2 regions of the Vagococcus sp. 211 genome follow, and region 2 is predicted to be linked to the other one. Evidence: a T-box and tRNA genes for the amino acid it is inferred to sense, from the RefSeq annotation. Region 2 holds a T-box; the other holds one or more tRNA genes.
What was found. A T-box is a leader RNA that pairs with one kind of tRNA and senses whether it is charged. The one in region 2 lies ahead of cysS (cysteine--tRNA ligase), so its partner is inferred to be a tRNA-Cys.
Positions count from the first base shown of each region.

Region 1 (7,214 bases), 920 kb from region 2:
ACCGTTGCTTCAGTTGGACCATAAGTATTGTAAATAGCAGCCTCTGGAAAACGTTCCAATAATTTCATGGCTACAAGTCTTGGTAATTCTTCCCCACAAAATTGGAAATTTTCTAGTGTCGGTAGATAATCACTACTAAATTCGGGATTAAGTAAGCAAATTTCTACTAAAGATGGGGTTGAAACCCACACATTTAATTTCATCTCAGGTAATGCTTTAAAAAGCAATGAAAAATTATCTACCGTATCTTTTTCCATTGGTACAAGCGTTCCTTTACTTAATAATCCTGGGTATAAGTCCATGACGGACAAATCAAAAGAAAAAGGAGCTTGACTCAAGAATCGTTGGCCTTCTTTTAATTCGAAATCTGATAGCATCCAATCTGTAAAACTAATGAGGTTGTTATAAGTAATTTGAACGCCCTTTGGCTTTCCGGTAGTACCAGATGTAAAAATTGTATAATAAACATCCTCACCTGATACATAGCAATCAGGGAATTTAGGCTGTTCTTCTGTCATAATCCCATGTAGCTGCTCTAAATCAATCATTTCCTTAGAAGAAAAAGGCCATTCAGCAATGCTTATAACACCTGCTGCTTGAGACTCTTCTACAATCATTTGCACTCTCTCTTTTGGTGTATGATTGTCTACTGGAATATAGTAATGGCCAGCTTTAGTACAGCTCAAAAAGCTAATAATCATTTCTTTTTCTTGACCACCGTACACAACAATTCCTGATTTGTTAGGATAAATTCCTTTTAAATGTGAGGCAATTGCATCTGAATAGCGATCTAATTCTAGATAGGTCAACGTCTCATGACCATTGTCATAGGCAATACGTTCTGGTTCTGTGTTTGCTATATCTTGGATTCTTTCAATGATTTTATTGTGGTTCATGATTAGCTCCTCCTAAAATTGATTGTAGATAAAGGAACCTCCACCTACATGACTGTATTGATATAAATAAATAAGTACAAATAAAATACCTGTATATAAAAGTGTTTTTGCTGTAAAGGATACCCAATATTTAACTGATTCGTTCACTTCAACTTTTTTAAGTTCCATGTCACTCTCTCCCTTGTCTTGATTTCATTTAAATTTTACTCTTTTTTTCAGTAACTTCCATCAAGCATTTGCCGTAAAAAAAGATAGGTCTAAAGTTGTATTTACTTTAGTCCTATCTCATTTTTCGCAATGATACAGGGCTTTACTATACGCAATAAGATCAGTATTTCGTATAATAAACCCTGATTTCACACTTTATTAAGTTATTTACTAGATGATGTTTCTAATTCTAAGGCTGCTAAATTCCAAGTGATAACATCCCCTGGTTGTACCTTATAGTCGTTGGCTCCAACTGTGGCAAACTCTCCATTCACTTCGTATAACCAATATTTTTGAGCCTTAGCATCTTGTTCATGTCCTTCAATGGAAGTAATCATACCATTGTCTTCTTCGATATCTAAATGATCAGCCATAATATCTCCAAGCAATTCGCCTTCTTTAACTGGAACATCTATCTCTTTTATCTCTTTATTATCTTCTTTAATCTCTAAGGTTACACTTTTTTCCTCTTTGACAGATTCAATAATAACCCCTGTACTCGTTGCTGTTTCAACCTTATCGTTATTACCACAACCAACCATGACGCTCATACTTAATGCCAATAATAGGCTCAATTTCATTTTTTTCATTTGTTGTTCTCCTTTTAATGTAATTTATATTTATGTTGTAACTCTTTTATTTTTTCGCCAAATGGAGCTTTTAATACCAGCATAAAAATAACGTTCGACATGCTATAGGTTACCATATATGGAATAGCTGGGACAAGTACTATGAAGTATCTTTTTAAATTAAAATAACCATCAATAGAAAGAACCGTCCAAATATCCATTAATAGTGAGTACATAATTCCAGACACCACAGCCAAGATGATTGTCCCTATGTTGCTCTTTTTTAAGGTCTCTTTCCATAATGGAGCCCCAGAAATGTAACCAATAAGTGAGGTCGTAAACATTTGAAATGGCGTCCAAGGTCCTTGAGTAAAAAAGAAATTCGACATAAATGCTGCTAACATTCCAACAATATAACCTTCTTTTCTACCAAAATAAATCCCGGTAATCATCACTATAGGTATCATAGGACTAACAGAGGGTATGAAAAAAAAGGAAACACGTCCTACAACAGCGATACTTGTCATCACAACAATAATCATAAGTTCTCTGACACTGTGCTGATACTGATTGAATGATATTAATCCTAACCCTAAACTTAATGATATCATCCAAATAGAAGCTAACTGATAATAACCCATTTGATACAACCAAACGAGTAATATTAAGCCTAACAAAAGGAGGGCTACCTTAGTCATTCTTTCCTTCATGAGCGTCTCCTTCTCCAATACAATACCTTTTTAAATCACTCATTGTTACAACATCCTTTAAACGCTGATGAACCACTTTTTTGACCGTTGTTGTAAAAAAATGATGCTTAGAGAAAAAATGAGTGGGTGTTTGCAATGGGGTTAGTTTTTGTTGGAATAACAAAGTACATAAGCTCCCAACCTCAGAAGCAAAGTCCGGGTCATGGGAAGTTATAATCATAGTGATTCCTTGACTTCCTTTTTTTCTTAAAAAACGTTCCACCGTTTCTTTCTTTTTTCTATCTAACCCCTTAGTAGGTTCATCTAATAGAACTAATTGAGGCCTTAATATAAAAACCTTAGATAATGCTACAAGCTGCTTTTCACCATAACTTAAGGTATCTATTTTTCTGTGTTCTAAATATTTCAAGTCCAATTCACTTAATAATTCCTTCATTCTCATTCTTTGTTCGATTAAATGCACCTTATGATACGTCATAACTTCTACAAGATTTTCAGCGACTGTCCCTGAAAAAAGTAACCCACTCGGATTCTGTGGTAAATAACCTATCGTTTCTCCTAGGCAGGTCTCTAATGTCTTTGAAGTCATCCTAACTTGATTCCACCAAATTTTCCCTTGTTTATTTTTTAGAATACCAATGATTACTTTCAATAACGTGGTTTTTCCTGAACCGTTGGCACCGAATAGACAAAGTATGTCTCCTTCTTTTAAGATCAAATCAACCTCTTCTAAAATATAAGTACTTTGTCTATCATACCTAAATGTCAGATTCCTAATCTTAAGTGCCTCTCCTTTAACCTCTTGTTTTTTGTCAATATGACTCACCTTATCTAAGCCCTCTACTTTACTAATAAAGCGTATTCCTTCTTTAATATTAATAGGGACAACCCCTTTTCCCTCTAGTAAATGAAAGATATGAGCCGGTATAGGTAAATAATTTATTCTTTCAGATTGCCAACAATCTTCAGCCACTTTCCTAGGTGTACCTTGTTCAATTATCTGGCCCTCCTTCAATACAATCACTTGATCACAGTGAGCGTATAATAAATCAAGCTCATGTTCTACAATGAGTATCGTTAAATTAAAATCATCATTCAATTTAAATAAGATGTTTAAAAACCGTTCTTTTGATACAGGATCAAGTTGAGCCAAAGGTTCATCTAGTAAAAGAATATCTGGCGCCATAGCAATAATACTCGCTAAATTAACCAATTGTAACTCACCCGTAGATAAACAGCTAAGCTCTCTTGTCATCCAATGACTCATCCCAAAATAGACACTTAACTCAGCGATCCGTTCACTTATTTCTGTTTTACTCTTACCTATGTTTTCCATACCAAAAGCCAATTCAGCTTCTACTGTATCACAAACTACTTGATTTAAGGGGTCTTGAAAAACAAAACCGACTTTTTTAGCAGATTGATTGAGAGTCATGTCTTCAACAGGGCAATCATCTACAATCATAGTTCCTTCTTTAGACCCAAAAGGAAGTAATTCTTTCTTGAAGGATTTCAGTAACGTAGACTTTCCACTTCCTGTTTCTCCTTGAATTAATATAATCTCACCCGCATTCACTTCTAAGTCGATGCTGTCTAAACTTTTTTCTTTTCCATCATTATATGTAAAACTAAATGATTCACACTGAATTATCGCCATTTGTACTCCTCCCATATCATTACTATCAAAGGCAACAACGAATATAAAATTAACAACATATATCCTAGTAAATGAGAAGTAGTTAGTATATCTCCTTTAACTCTTGGATAATAAATCATTTTAAACGTGCCTAAGGATTTAAAATAACCAATCAGTAAAGTTAATATGATAATAACAATAAGAAAGAAGGAATCCTTTTTAGACCATTTTTCAAGTAAATAAGAGGTACGTTTAGAACCTCCGTAACCTCTAGCTAACATAGAATCTGATCGTACCATGGATTGCTCTAAAGCCCAGCCAAATAAAGTAACTAGTATAAGTCCTTCTTTTTTGATCCCACTCAGTTTATTTTTTGAGGTTAACCCTAATGTATAATAACTTTCTGAAATATTCTTTTTCTGTTGCTGGTACATAGTAATAGTCTGAACTAACATAGATAATACTAACCCTAACTTGTTAGAAATCCCTTTAAACAAAGATAAAATCTGCTGGCTTTTTAAAAACAAACTACTAATAACTAACCACATTACCATACTTGCCAACATTATACCGAATGAAATACCATAAATAAACGATTCCAATGTAAAACGATAATGTCCCCATTCGAAAAGAATCGTTCTTCCATAATGAATAAACAATAGATTACTAATCCCTGAAATAATAACTATTAAACTGTAACTATGTAGATACTCCAGCCATTTTCTAAATGGGACTAATACATACAAAGTTACTACTCCTATTAAAAAAAGTAATCCCCTCGTCCAAAGACTGATAGATAGCATAATCATTACAAACATTATAAGAAAATATAGAAAGTACAGAAGAGAATGATGCTTATTCCTTACTATCAACTTTAAATAGCCACCTCACTTTCGTATCATAAGCCACGAAGCATTTATTCTATTTATTTACAAAAAAACACTAACGTAATAAATACGTTAGTGTTAGTATACCGATGGCCGGGGTCGAACCGGCACGACCTTGCGGTCACAGGATTTTGAGTCCAGCGCGTCTGCCAATTCCGCCACACCGGCAAATAATTTAGAGGCGGTAACCGGATTTGAACCGATGATAGAGGTGTTGCAGACCTCTGCCTTACCACTTGGCTATACCGCCAAAATAAACTGGGCTAGCTGGATTCGAACCAACGAGTGACGGAGTCAAAGTCCGTTGCCTTACCGCTTGGCTATAGCCCAATAAAAAAAGAAAAAAAGGCGACTGATGGGAATCGAACCCACGAATGCCGGAGCCACAATCCGGTGCGTTAACCACTTCGCCACAACCGCCATATTAATATTTTTGAAACACAGGGGTAGTAGGACTCGAACCCACGCTGACGGTTTTGGAGACCGTAGTTCTACCACTAAACTATACCCCTTAAGGTTAATGGAGGGGGGCAGATTCGAACTGCCGAACCCGAAGGAGCGGATTTACAGTCCGCCGCGTTTAGCCACTTCGCTACCCCTCCAAATGGCGCAAGACAGAATCGAACTGCCGACACACGGAGCTTCAATCCGTTGCTCTACCAACTGAGCTACTGCGCCTATTACGGTCCCGACGGGATTTGAACCCGCGATCTCCTGCGTGACAGGCAGGCATGTTAACCCCTACACCACGGAACCTTTGTAATATAATAGGATATTAATGGAGGTTGACGGGATCGAACCGCCGACCCCCTGCTTGTAAGGCAGGTGCTCTCCCAGCTGAGCTAAACCTCCAAAAATAATAAATATTAAATTATGACCCGTACGGGAATCGAACCCGTGATACCGCCGTGAAAGGGCGGTGTCTTAACCGCTTGACCAACGGGCCATTTCGTTACTTCTTTTTAACGGAGAGTAAGGGATTCGAACCCTTGAGACAGTTTTTACCGCCTACATGATTTCCAATCATGCTCCTTAGGCCAGCTCGGACAACTCTCCAGATTCATTACCTTATTTCCTTAAAAAGAACTCCGGCAGTAGGACTCGAACCTACGACATCATGATTAACAGTCATGCGCTACTACCAACTGAGCTATGCCGGATAATTATAAAATATGCATGGCGTCGTCCTACTCTCACAAAGGGAAACCCTTCACTACCCTCGGCGCTAAGAAGCTTAACTTCTGTGTTCGACATGGTTACAGGTGTGTCCTTCTTGCCATCGACACCACACTTATTTTATAACTGAGTGATTATTCACTCAAAACTGGATTTGAAGTTATCTTTCAACATAATTGTCCACCGCTTAAATCTTGGTTAAGTCCTCGACCGATTAGTACTAGTCCGCTCCGTACATCACTGCACTTCCACTTCTAGCCTATCTACCTGATCATCTCTCAGGGGTCTTACTTTCTTAAAGAAATGGGAAATCTCATCTTGAGGGGGGCTTCACGCTTAGATGCTTTCAGCGTTTATCCCTTCCACACATAGCTACCCAGCAATGCCCTTGGCAGAACAACTGGTACACCAGAGGTGTGTCCATCCCGGTCCTCTCGTACTAAGGACAGCTCCTCTCAAATTTCCAACGCCCGCGACGGATAGGGACCGAACTGTCTCACGACGTTCTGAACCCAGCTCGCGTGCCGCTTTAATGGGCGAACAGCCCAACCCTTGGGACCGACTACAGCCCCAGGATGCGACGAGCCGACATCGAGGTGCCAAACCTCCCCGTCGATGTGAACTCTTGGGGGAGATAAGCCTGTTATCCCCAGGGTAGCTTTTATCCGTTGAGCGATGGCCCTTCCATGCGGAACCACCGGATCACTAAGCCCGACTTTCGTCCCTGCTCGAGTTGTAGCTCTCGCAGTCAAGCTCCCTTCTGCCTTTGCACTCTACGAATGATTTCCAACCATTCTGAGGGAACCTTTGGGCGCCTCCGTTACTCTTTAGGAGGCGACCGCCCCAGTCAAACTGTCCATCTGACACTGTCTCCCGCCACGATAAGTGGCGCGGGTTAGAATGGTCATAACACAAGGGTAGTATCCCACCATTGCCTCCTTCGAAACTAGCGTTCCGAGCTCTACGGCTCCTACCTATCCTGTACATGTGTCACAAACATTCAATATCAAACTACAGTAAAGCTCCATGGGGTCTTTCCGTCCTGTCGCGGGTAACCTGCATCTTCACAGGTACTAAAATTTCACCGAGTCTCTCGTTGAGACAGTGCCCAAATCGTTACGCCTTTCGTGCGG
Region 1 covers NZ_CM150475.1:650,585-657,798, reverse strand. The annotation lists gene dltA (D-alanine--poly(phosphoribitol) ligase subunit DltA) at 1-896, opposite strand, end outside; gene ACVWM0_RS03295 (teichoic acid D-Ala incorporation-associated protein DltX) at 909-1,064, opposite strand; gene ACVWM0_RS03290 (DUF4430 domain-containing protein) at 1,268-1,693, opposite strand; gene ACVWM0_RS03285 (ECF transporter S component) at 1,708-2,382, opposite strand; gene ACVWM0_RS03280 (ABC transporter ATP-binding protein) at 2,363-4,039, opposite strand; gene ACVWM0_RS03275 (energy-coupling factor transporter transmembrane component T family protein) at 4,030-4,764, opposite strand; tRNA gene ACVWM0_RS03270 (tRNA-Leu) at 4,990-5,073, opposite strand; tRNA gene ACVWM0_RS03265 (tRNA-Cys) at 5,085-5,155, opposite strand; tRNA gene ACVWM0_RS03260 (tRNA-Gln) at 5,164-5,235, opposite strand; tRNA gene ACVWM0_RS03255 (tRNA-His) at 5,253-5,325, opposite strand; tRNA gene ACVWM0_RS03250 (tRNA-Trp) at 5,347-5,417, opposite strand; tRNA gene ACVWM0_RS03245 (tRNA-Tyr) at 5,427-5,507, opposite strand; tRNA gene ACVWM0_RS03240 (tRNA-Phe) at 5,511-5,583, opposite strand; tRNA gene ACVWM0_RS03235 (tRNA-Asp) at 5,589-5,661, opposite strand; tRNA gene ACVWM0_RS03230 (tRNA-Val) at 5,685-5,757, opposite strand; tRNA gene ACVWM0_RS03225 (tRNA-Glu) at 5,780-5,851, opposite strand; tRNA gene ACVWM0_RS03220 (tRNA-Ser) at 5,872-5,961, opposite strand; tRNA gene ACVWM0_RS03215 (tRNA-Asn) at 5,992-6,065, opposite strand; rRNA gene rrf (5S ribosomal RNA) at 6,080-6,195, opposite strand; rRNA gene ACVWM0_RS03205 (23S ribosomal RNA) at 6,276-7,214, opposite strand, start outside.
Region 1: it encodes a tRNA-Cys, which carries the amino acid that the T-box ahead of cysS (cysteine--tRNA ligase) is inferred to sense. The anticodon was not compared.

Region 2 (7,214 bases):
TGCCGCTTCATCTTATTTCCCTACTTTCTAAGGTCATTATGATAACCGATTACGATACACTTCGTACATCAATAAACCTGCAGCCACTCCGGCATTTAGACTTTGTACATGTCCACCCATTGGGATAGTAATCAACTCATCCATCTCTTTTTTAAGAGCTGGGCTCATGCCTTTTCCTTCATTGCCAATCACTAAGGCAATATCTCCCGTGACGTTCCAATGACGATAATCGGTTCCTGCCATATCTGTTCCAAACACCCAGATATTGTCCTCTTTCATCTTCTTAACCGCTTGACTTAGGTTTGTCACTCTAGCTACCGGAATGTGCTCCACTGCTCCTGTGGACGTTTTAACCACTACTGGTGTAATCCCAACTGCACGGTGTTTAGGTATAATTATACCATCCACTTGAGCTGCGTCAGCTGTTCTTAGAATAGAACCGAAGTTGTGAGGATCCATAATACTATCTAATATTAAAAAGAAACGATTGTCTTTTTCTTTAGTTGAGGCTAATAACCCCTCTAATGTAACGTATTCATAAGGTGTTGTCTTAAGAACAATCCCTTGATGATTTTCTTGATTCGTCATCTCATCTAATTTTGATTTAGGTACCCATTTAATTGACACAGCTTGGACTTGTGCTGCTGCTTTTAATTCTTCTACTTTTTTTCCTTTTAAATCTTCTTGAATAAATAATTTGTTTCCGCGTTTTTGTTCTAAAGCTTCTAAAGTCGCATGACGACCAAATACCATATCATCTACTTCTACTTCTGCTTTCTCTATATCAGGTGTTCTTCTATTTTTTTGTTGTTTCATTTTTTTCTCCTATCTTTTGAATAGACCAATCAATTATCTCTTCTAAGCGATTTTGTTGCTTTGTTAAGTGTAAATATCCAATCAAGGCTTCAAACCCTGTAGACGAACGATAAATCTGGATAGAGGTATTTTTTGCACTAGTGTGACTCTTAGCATTACGCCCTCTTTTATAAATCCCTTGTTCTTCTTCTGTTAGTAACCCATCTTCAAACATTAACTCAATTAAATAATGTTGTGCTTTAGCTGACACATAATGCGTCGCCATTCTATGCAACTGATTAGGTCGTGTTTGGCCTGTTCTAATTAAATAATCTCGCACATACACTTCATAAATAGCATCTCCTATATAAGCGAGAGTTAAACCACTTAGTAAGCGGTAATCTTTTTCTTGTTCTCCATTTGTCATTACATTCTACTCCATCTCGTCCCTTGTGAGGTATCATTTAATATAATACCTTGGGCTTTTAATTCGTCACGAATTTCATCACTACGGGCAAAGTTTTTATCTTTTCGCGCTTGGTTACGTTCGTTAATCAAGGCTTCAATCGTGTCATCTAACAAGACTTCTTCTCCTAGTTCAATCCCAAAAATGAGCATCAATTCTTTCATAACGCGTTGTACTTCCGTGATAACCGCCACTGATACCCTTTCTTGAGCCAAATAAACATTCAACCATTTGACTAAAGCGTAAATTGAGGTAATACCATTGGCTGCATTAAAATCGTCATCCATGCTCAGCATAAATTGCTCTTTAAATTCAGCTAAAGCTTCTAATTGATCCCCATCATCTTCTAACGTTTGTTCTGCTTCTTTCAATCTGAAATCAGCTGTGCTATAAGCCCCTTTAATACGAGCTAAATTCGTTTCTGCTTCTTGTAAGACCACATCATTAAAAGGCATTGGTCGACGATAATGCGTTGTTGATAAAGCAAATCTTACTACTTCGGGAGCATGCAACGTCATTAAATCATGAGCTGTTACAAAGTTTCCTAGGGATTTACTCATTTTCTCTCCCGTATCTCCTACGGTTAAGTACGCATTATGCATCCAGTAATTGGCAAAGGTTTTACCTGTTTTTGCTTCACTTTGAGCGATTTCATTCTCGTGGTGTGGGAATTCTAAATCTTGTCCTCCACCATGAATATCAATGGTTTCACCTAAATGTTTGTTAACCATAACCGAACATTCAATGTGCCATCCAGGACGTCCCGCTCCCCATGGGGCTTCCCAAGATACTTCCCCTTCTTTAACTGCTTTCCATAAAGCAAAATCTAAAGGATCTTCTTTCTTATCTTGTTCTGCTCCGGTTCGTTGACTCGCCCCAACTTCCAGCTCATCTAAGCTCTTATTACTTAATTGACCATATGTTGCAAAGTGACGGGCACGGTAATAAACATCGCCTTCAGAAGCATAAGCATACCCTTTTTCGATTAAATCAGCAATAAATAGGATGATGTCATCAATGTGATCAATCACGCGAGGGTGATGACAAGCTGGTTGAACGTTTAATTTCCCTGTATCTTCTTTAAATGCTTCAATGTACTTATCCGCTAACGCTTCAATACTCATCTCTTGCTCATTAGCCGTACGAATGATCTTATCATCCACATCTGTAAAGTTCGACACATAATTCACATCATAACCTCTAAACTCTAAATAGCGACGAATAGTATCAAAGGATACCGTACTTCTCGCATTTCCAATATGGATATAATTATAAACCGTTGGTCCACACACATACATTTTTACCTTACCTGGTTCTAATGGCTTAAAGGGTTCTTTTTGTCTGGTTAGGGTATTGTATATTTGAATACTCATGTATTTCGTCCTTTCTTTATGAACCAAAAAAACGCCCTTTAGCAACTAACATTGCTAAAAGACGTTAATACGTGGTCCCACTTTTATTTGTAAGCCTGTTTAAACAAGCTTACCTTATGCAATAGGGTAACGACTATTACTCGTTTTTAGTTACTTCTAAAAGGTTCACCAAAACTACTCCGAGGGGCATGTTCGACTAGATAGGTCATCTGTTTTCACCAGCCACAGACTCTCTGAACACCTTATCTATTCTACTTCTCTCATCAACGTATTTTATTTCATTGATTGACTAATATGATCTAAAACTTTTTCTTTTCCTAATAACATAATGGTTTCAGCTAATTCAGGCCCGTGCATTTGTCCACTGACTGCCACACGAATCGGCATGAATAAGTTTTTACCTTTAATGCCTGTTTCTTTTTGAACTGCCTTGATAGTTGCTTTAATGTCAGCAACTTCTAAAGTATCCATCTCTTTAACTTTATCAGCAAATGCTCCAACAACAACAGGAGCTGTTTCAGCGCTTAATACTTCTTTCGCTTCATCATCTAATGATAATGTGTCGTTAAAGAATAAACCTGATAACGCAACGATTTCACCAGCATAGCTCATTTGTGGTTGATAAAGACTTGCTACTTCTTCTACCCAAGCCATTTTTTCAGCTGTTGGATTTTCTTCAACTAATCCTTCTTTAACTAAGAATGGTAAGACCATTTGACCCATTGTTTCACGGTCCACTTGTTTCAAGTATTGGTTACTAATCCACTCTAATTTTTTGTTATCGAATGCTGCTGGAGATTTACCTAAACGATCCGCATCAAACATCTTAACGAATTCTTCTTGGCTGAAAATTTCATCTTCTCCCACTGGAGACCAGCCTAATAAACTAATAAAGTTAAACATCGCTTCTGGTAAGTAGCCTAAGTCACGGTATTGTTCGATAAATTGTAAAATCGTTTCGTCTCGTTTACTTAGTTTTTTACCTGTTTCTGTGTTAATGATTAAAGTCATGTGACCAAAAATAGGTGCTGGCCAATTGAAAGCTTCATAAACCATTAATTGTTTTGGTGTATTAGCAATATGATCATCCCCACGTAAAACATGAGTGATTTCCATTAAATGATCGTCCACTGCTACAGCAAAGTTATAGGTTGGCATACCGTCACGTTTTAAGATGACAAAATCGCCACCAACACTATCAGATTCAAAGGTAATATCTCCTTTAACCATGTCATTGAATGTGTATTCTTTGTTTTTGGGTACTCTGAAACGTACGACTGGTTGAATGCCAGCTGCTTCTTTTTGAGCTTGTTCTTCTGCAGATAAATGAGCACATTTTCCGTTATAACGTGGAATTTGGCCATTAGCGCGTTGTTGCTCACGTTCTGTTTCTAATTCTTCTTCGGTACAATAGCATTTGTAAGCTAAGTTACTTGCTAGTAATTGGTCAACCAATGGTAAATAAATATCTTTACGTTCTGATTGACGATAAGGACCGTACTTACCTGGTTTTTCTGGTGACTCATCCCAGTCAATGTTCAACCACTCTAAGTTTTCTAACTGGCTTTTTTCGCCACCCTCAATATTACGCTTTAAATCAGTATCCTCAATTCTAATAATAAAATCTCCACCGTGATGTCTAGCATATAAATAGTTGAATAATGCAGTTCTTGCATTACCGATGTGCAAATGCCCTGTTGGACTTGGTGCGTATCTGACACGAACTTTGTTTGTCATGAAATTACCTTCCTTATTGTCTTATTCAGCCTTAACTGTATTAGTTAGATTTTACCTCCTAAACCTTAATTAGTAAAGGAGAATTCTAATAGTTATAACAGTTGCTATCTTTCTGTGATACTTGTTTGTGAATGAGACGGCTTCGCAAAAATCATTCGGCCGGCTGCTGTTTGTAAGGCACTTGTAACAACCACATTGATTTTTTCATGCATAAAATGCTTGCCATCTTCTACAACGACCATGGTCCCGTCGTCTAAATAAGCTACCCCCTGCTGACGCTCTGTCCCGTCTTTCATGACTACCACATCCATGGTTTCCCCAGGTATAACCACTGGCTTCACCGCATTAGCTAAGGCATTAATATTAAAGACTGGTACATTTTGAAACTCGCTTACTTTATTTAAATTGTAATCATTTGTTACGACTATTCCATCTAATAATTTGGCTAGTTTAATTAACTTGCTATCCACTTCTTGGATGTCATCAAAATCACCCTCATACATCTCGACCGATATGTCGTCTTCTTTTTGCAGCGCATTTAAAATATCTAAACCTCGTCTGCCTCGAACACGTTTCAAACTATCTCCCGAATCAGCAATGTACTGTAATTCATATAAAACAAAGTTAGGGATAAGTAGCGTGCCTTCTAAGAAGCCTGTTTTTGCCACATCATAAATACGACCATCAATAATCACGCTGGTATCCAAAATTTTATATTTATGATAATTCTCATCTGCACGACGTTCTAACACATCTTCTGCTGCTTTTTTAGTTTTGGGACTAAATAATTTTTTCCACTCATCAGTCTTAGTAGTTCCTACTCTAAAACCAAAATAACCTGAAATAATCATCACTAAGGTTGGAATAATAATATTTAAATAAGCTAATCTAAACGAATAAGCTGGGATAGATATTAAAGCCCCCAATAACAGACCGATAATGGTACCTATACTTCCAAACACAATATCTGTTAAGCTTTGTTCACTGATCATTTTCTCCACACGCTTAATAAATGTTTGAAAATAACCAAAGAAAAATTTAGAAATAATAAAAATAATAATAGCGCCAATCACACCATTGGTTATGTCATTATTTATTAAGTTATTGTTGACTAATTTTGTCATCATCCACACACTTGGCATCATTGTTGCACCTAAACTGAAACCAATTAATAGCATGGCAATTGTAAATAATTTTTTCTGCAATTGAAATTCCTCCTTTCCTATTTGAACACTTTATACAACGCTTCAGAAACGGTCGCAACACCAATAACTTCAATGTCAGCTGGAATAGTCCAACCTTGTACATTGTTCTTAGGAATATATATTTTTTTAAAGCCTAGCTTCTTCGCTTCAAGGACCCGTTGTTCAATTCGGTTAACCCGTCGAATTTCGCCCGTTAACCCAATTTCTCCAACAAAACATTCAGAAGGAGACGTTCCTTTGTCTTTATAACTCGACGCAATTCCTACTGCAATAGCTAAATCAATGGCTGGTTCATCTAACTTCACTCCACCTGCCGCTTTAAGGTAAGCATCTTGATTTTGTAGCAATAGACCTGCTCGTTTTTCTAAGACTGCCATAATTAAGGACACCCTATTATAATCAAGGCCTGTAGCTGTTCGTTTTGCATTACCAAAAACAGAAGGTGTGATAAGAGCTTGTACTTCAGCCAAGATAGGTCGCGTACCTTCCATGGAACACACAATCGCGGAACCTGTTGCTCCATCTAATCGCTCTTCTAAGAACGCTTCTGAGGGGTTAGTAACTTCAACTAAGCCTTCCGTTCTCATCTCAAAAATACCGATTTCATTGGTTGAACCAAATCGATTTTTTACTGCTCGCAATATACGGAAGGTGTGATGACGGTCCCCTTCAAAGTATAAGACAGTATCTACCATATGTTCTAACATACGCGGCCCTGCTAATGCCCCTTCTTTGGTGACATGGCCTACAATGAAAATAGCAATATGATTACTTTTAGCAATTTGCATTAACTCAGCCGTGGTTTCACGAACTTGACTGACACTTCCAGCCACACTGTCTAGGTCCGGGTGAATCATGGTTTGAATCGAATCAATCACCACATACTCTGGGTTTAACTGTTCTATGGTTTGTTTCACTCGAGACATATCCGTTTCTGCATAGACATAGAACCCATTGTCCGTATCATTCAAACGTTCTGCACGCATTTTGATTTGCTGGGCACTCTCTTCCCCTGAGACATACAAGACATCTCCCTCTAACTTGCTTAATTGTTGAGATACCTGTAATAGCAGCGTGGATTTACCGATTCCTGGATCCCCACCAATCAATACAAGAGAACCTGGCACCACACCACCACCTAAGACCCTGTTCAATTCTTCCATCTCTGTTTTCACACGTTGTTCTTTTGTTGTTACAATTTTATTCAATTTTTCAGGCTTAGCCGCTTGTCCTGTTAGACTAATTCGACTATGTCTGGTTTCTTTGGCTTCTTCAAACTCTTCTACTAAGGTATTCCATTCCCCACAGTTTGGGCAACGACCTAAATATTTGGGAGAAATATAGCCACATTTTTGACAAACAAATTCACTCTTTTTTTTCTTAGCCATGTTATCTTCCTTACTTTTTGACATATATGTTCATTTTATCATAAATACTCCCGAGTGTTTGAAAAAAGGTTGACTTTTTAGGTCAACCTTTACTAACTTTTAATTTCCAGAAGAACCAAAACCACCTGTTCTCTCCGTATCACTCGTATCCCCATCCGCTTTTAAGAAGGGTAAAAAGATTCCTTGACCCACGCGTTCCCCTTTTTTAATTGTTACATCTTTCAAGCCAAAATTAAGAAACTGGAACATA
Region 2 covers NZ_CM150475.1:1,991,653-1,998,866, forward strand. The annotation lists gene ACVWM0_RS09545 (NYN domain-containing protein) at 1-11, opposite strand, end outside; gene rlmB (23S rRNA (guanosine(2251)-2'-O)-methyltransferase RlmB) at 37-816, opposite strand; gene ACVWM0_RS09555 (Mini-ribonuclease 3) at 797-1,222, opposite strand; gene cysS (cysteine--tRNA ligase) at 1,222-2,634, opposite strand; T-box leader at 2,689-2,910, opposite strand; gene gltX (glutamate--tRNA ligase) at 2,908-4,371, opposite strand; gene ACVWM0_RS09570 (PIN/TRAM domain-containing protein) at 4,476-5,576, opposite strand; gene radA (DNA repair protein RadA) at 5,594-6,964, opposite strand; gene ACVWM0_RS09580 (dCTP deaminase/dUTPase family protein) at 7,064-7,214, opposite strand, start outside.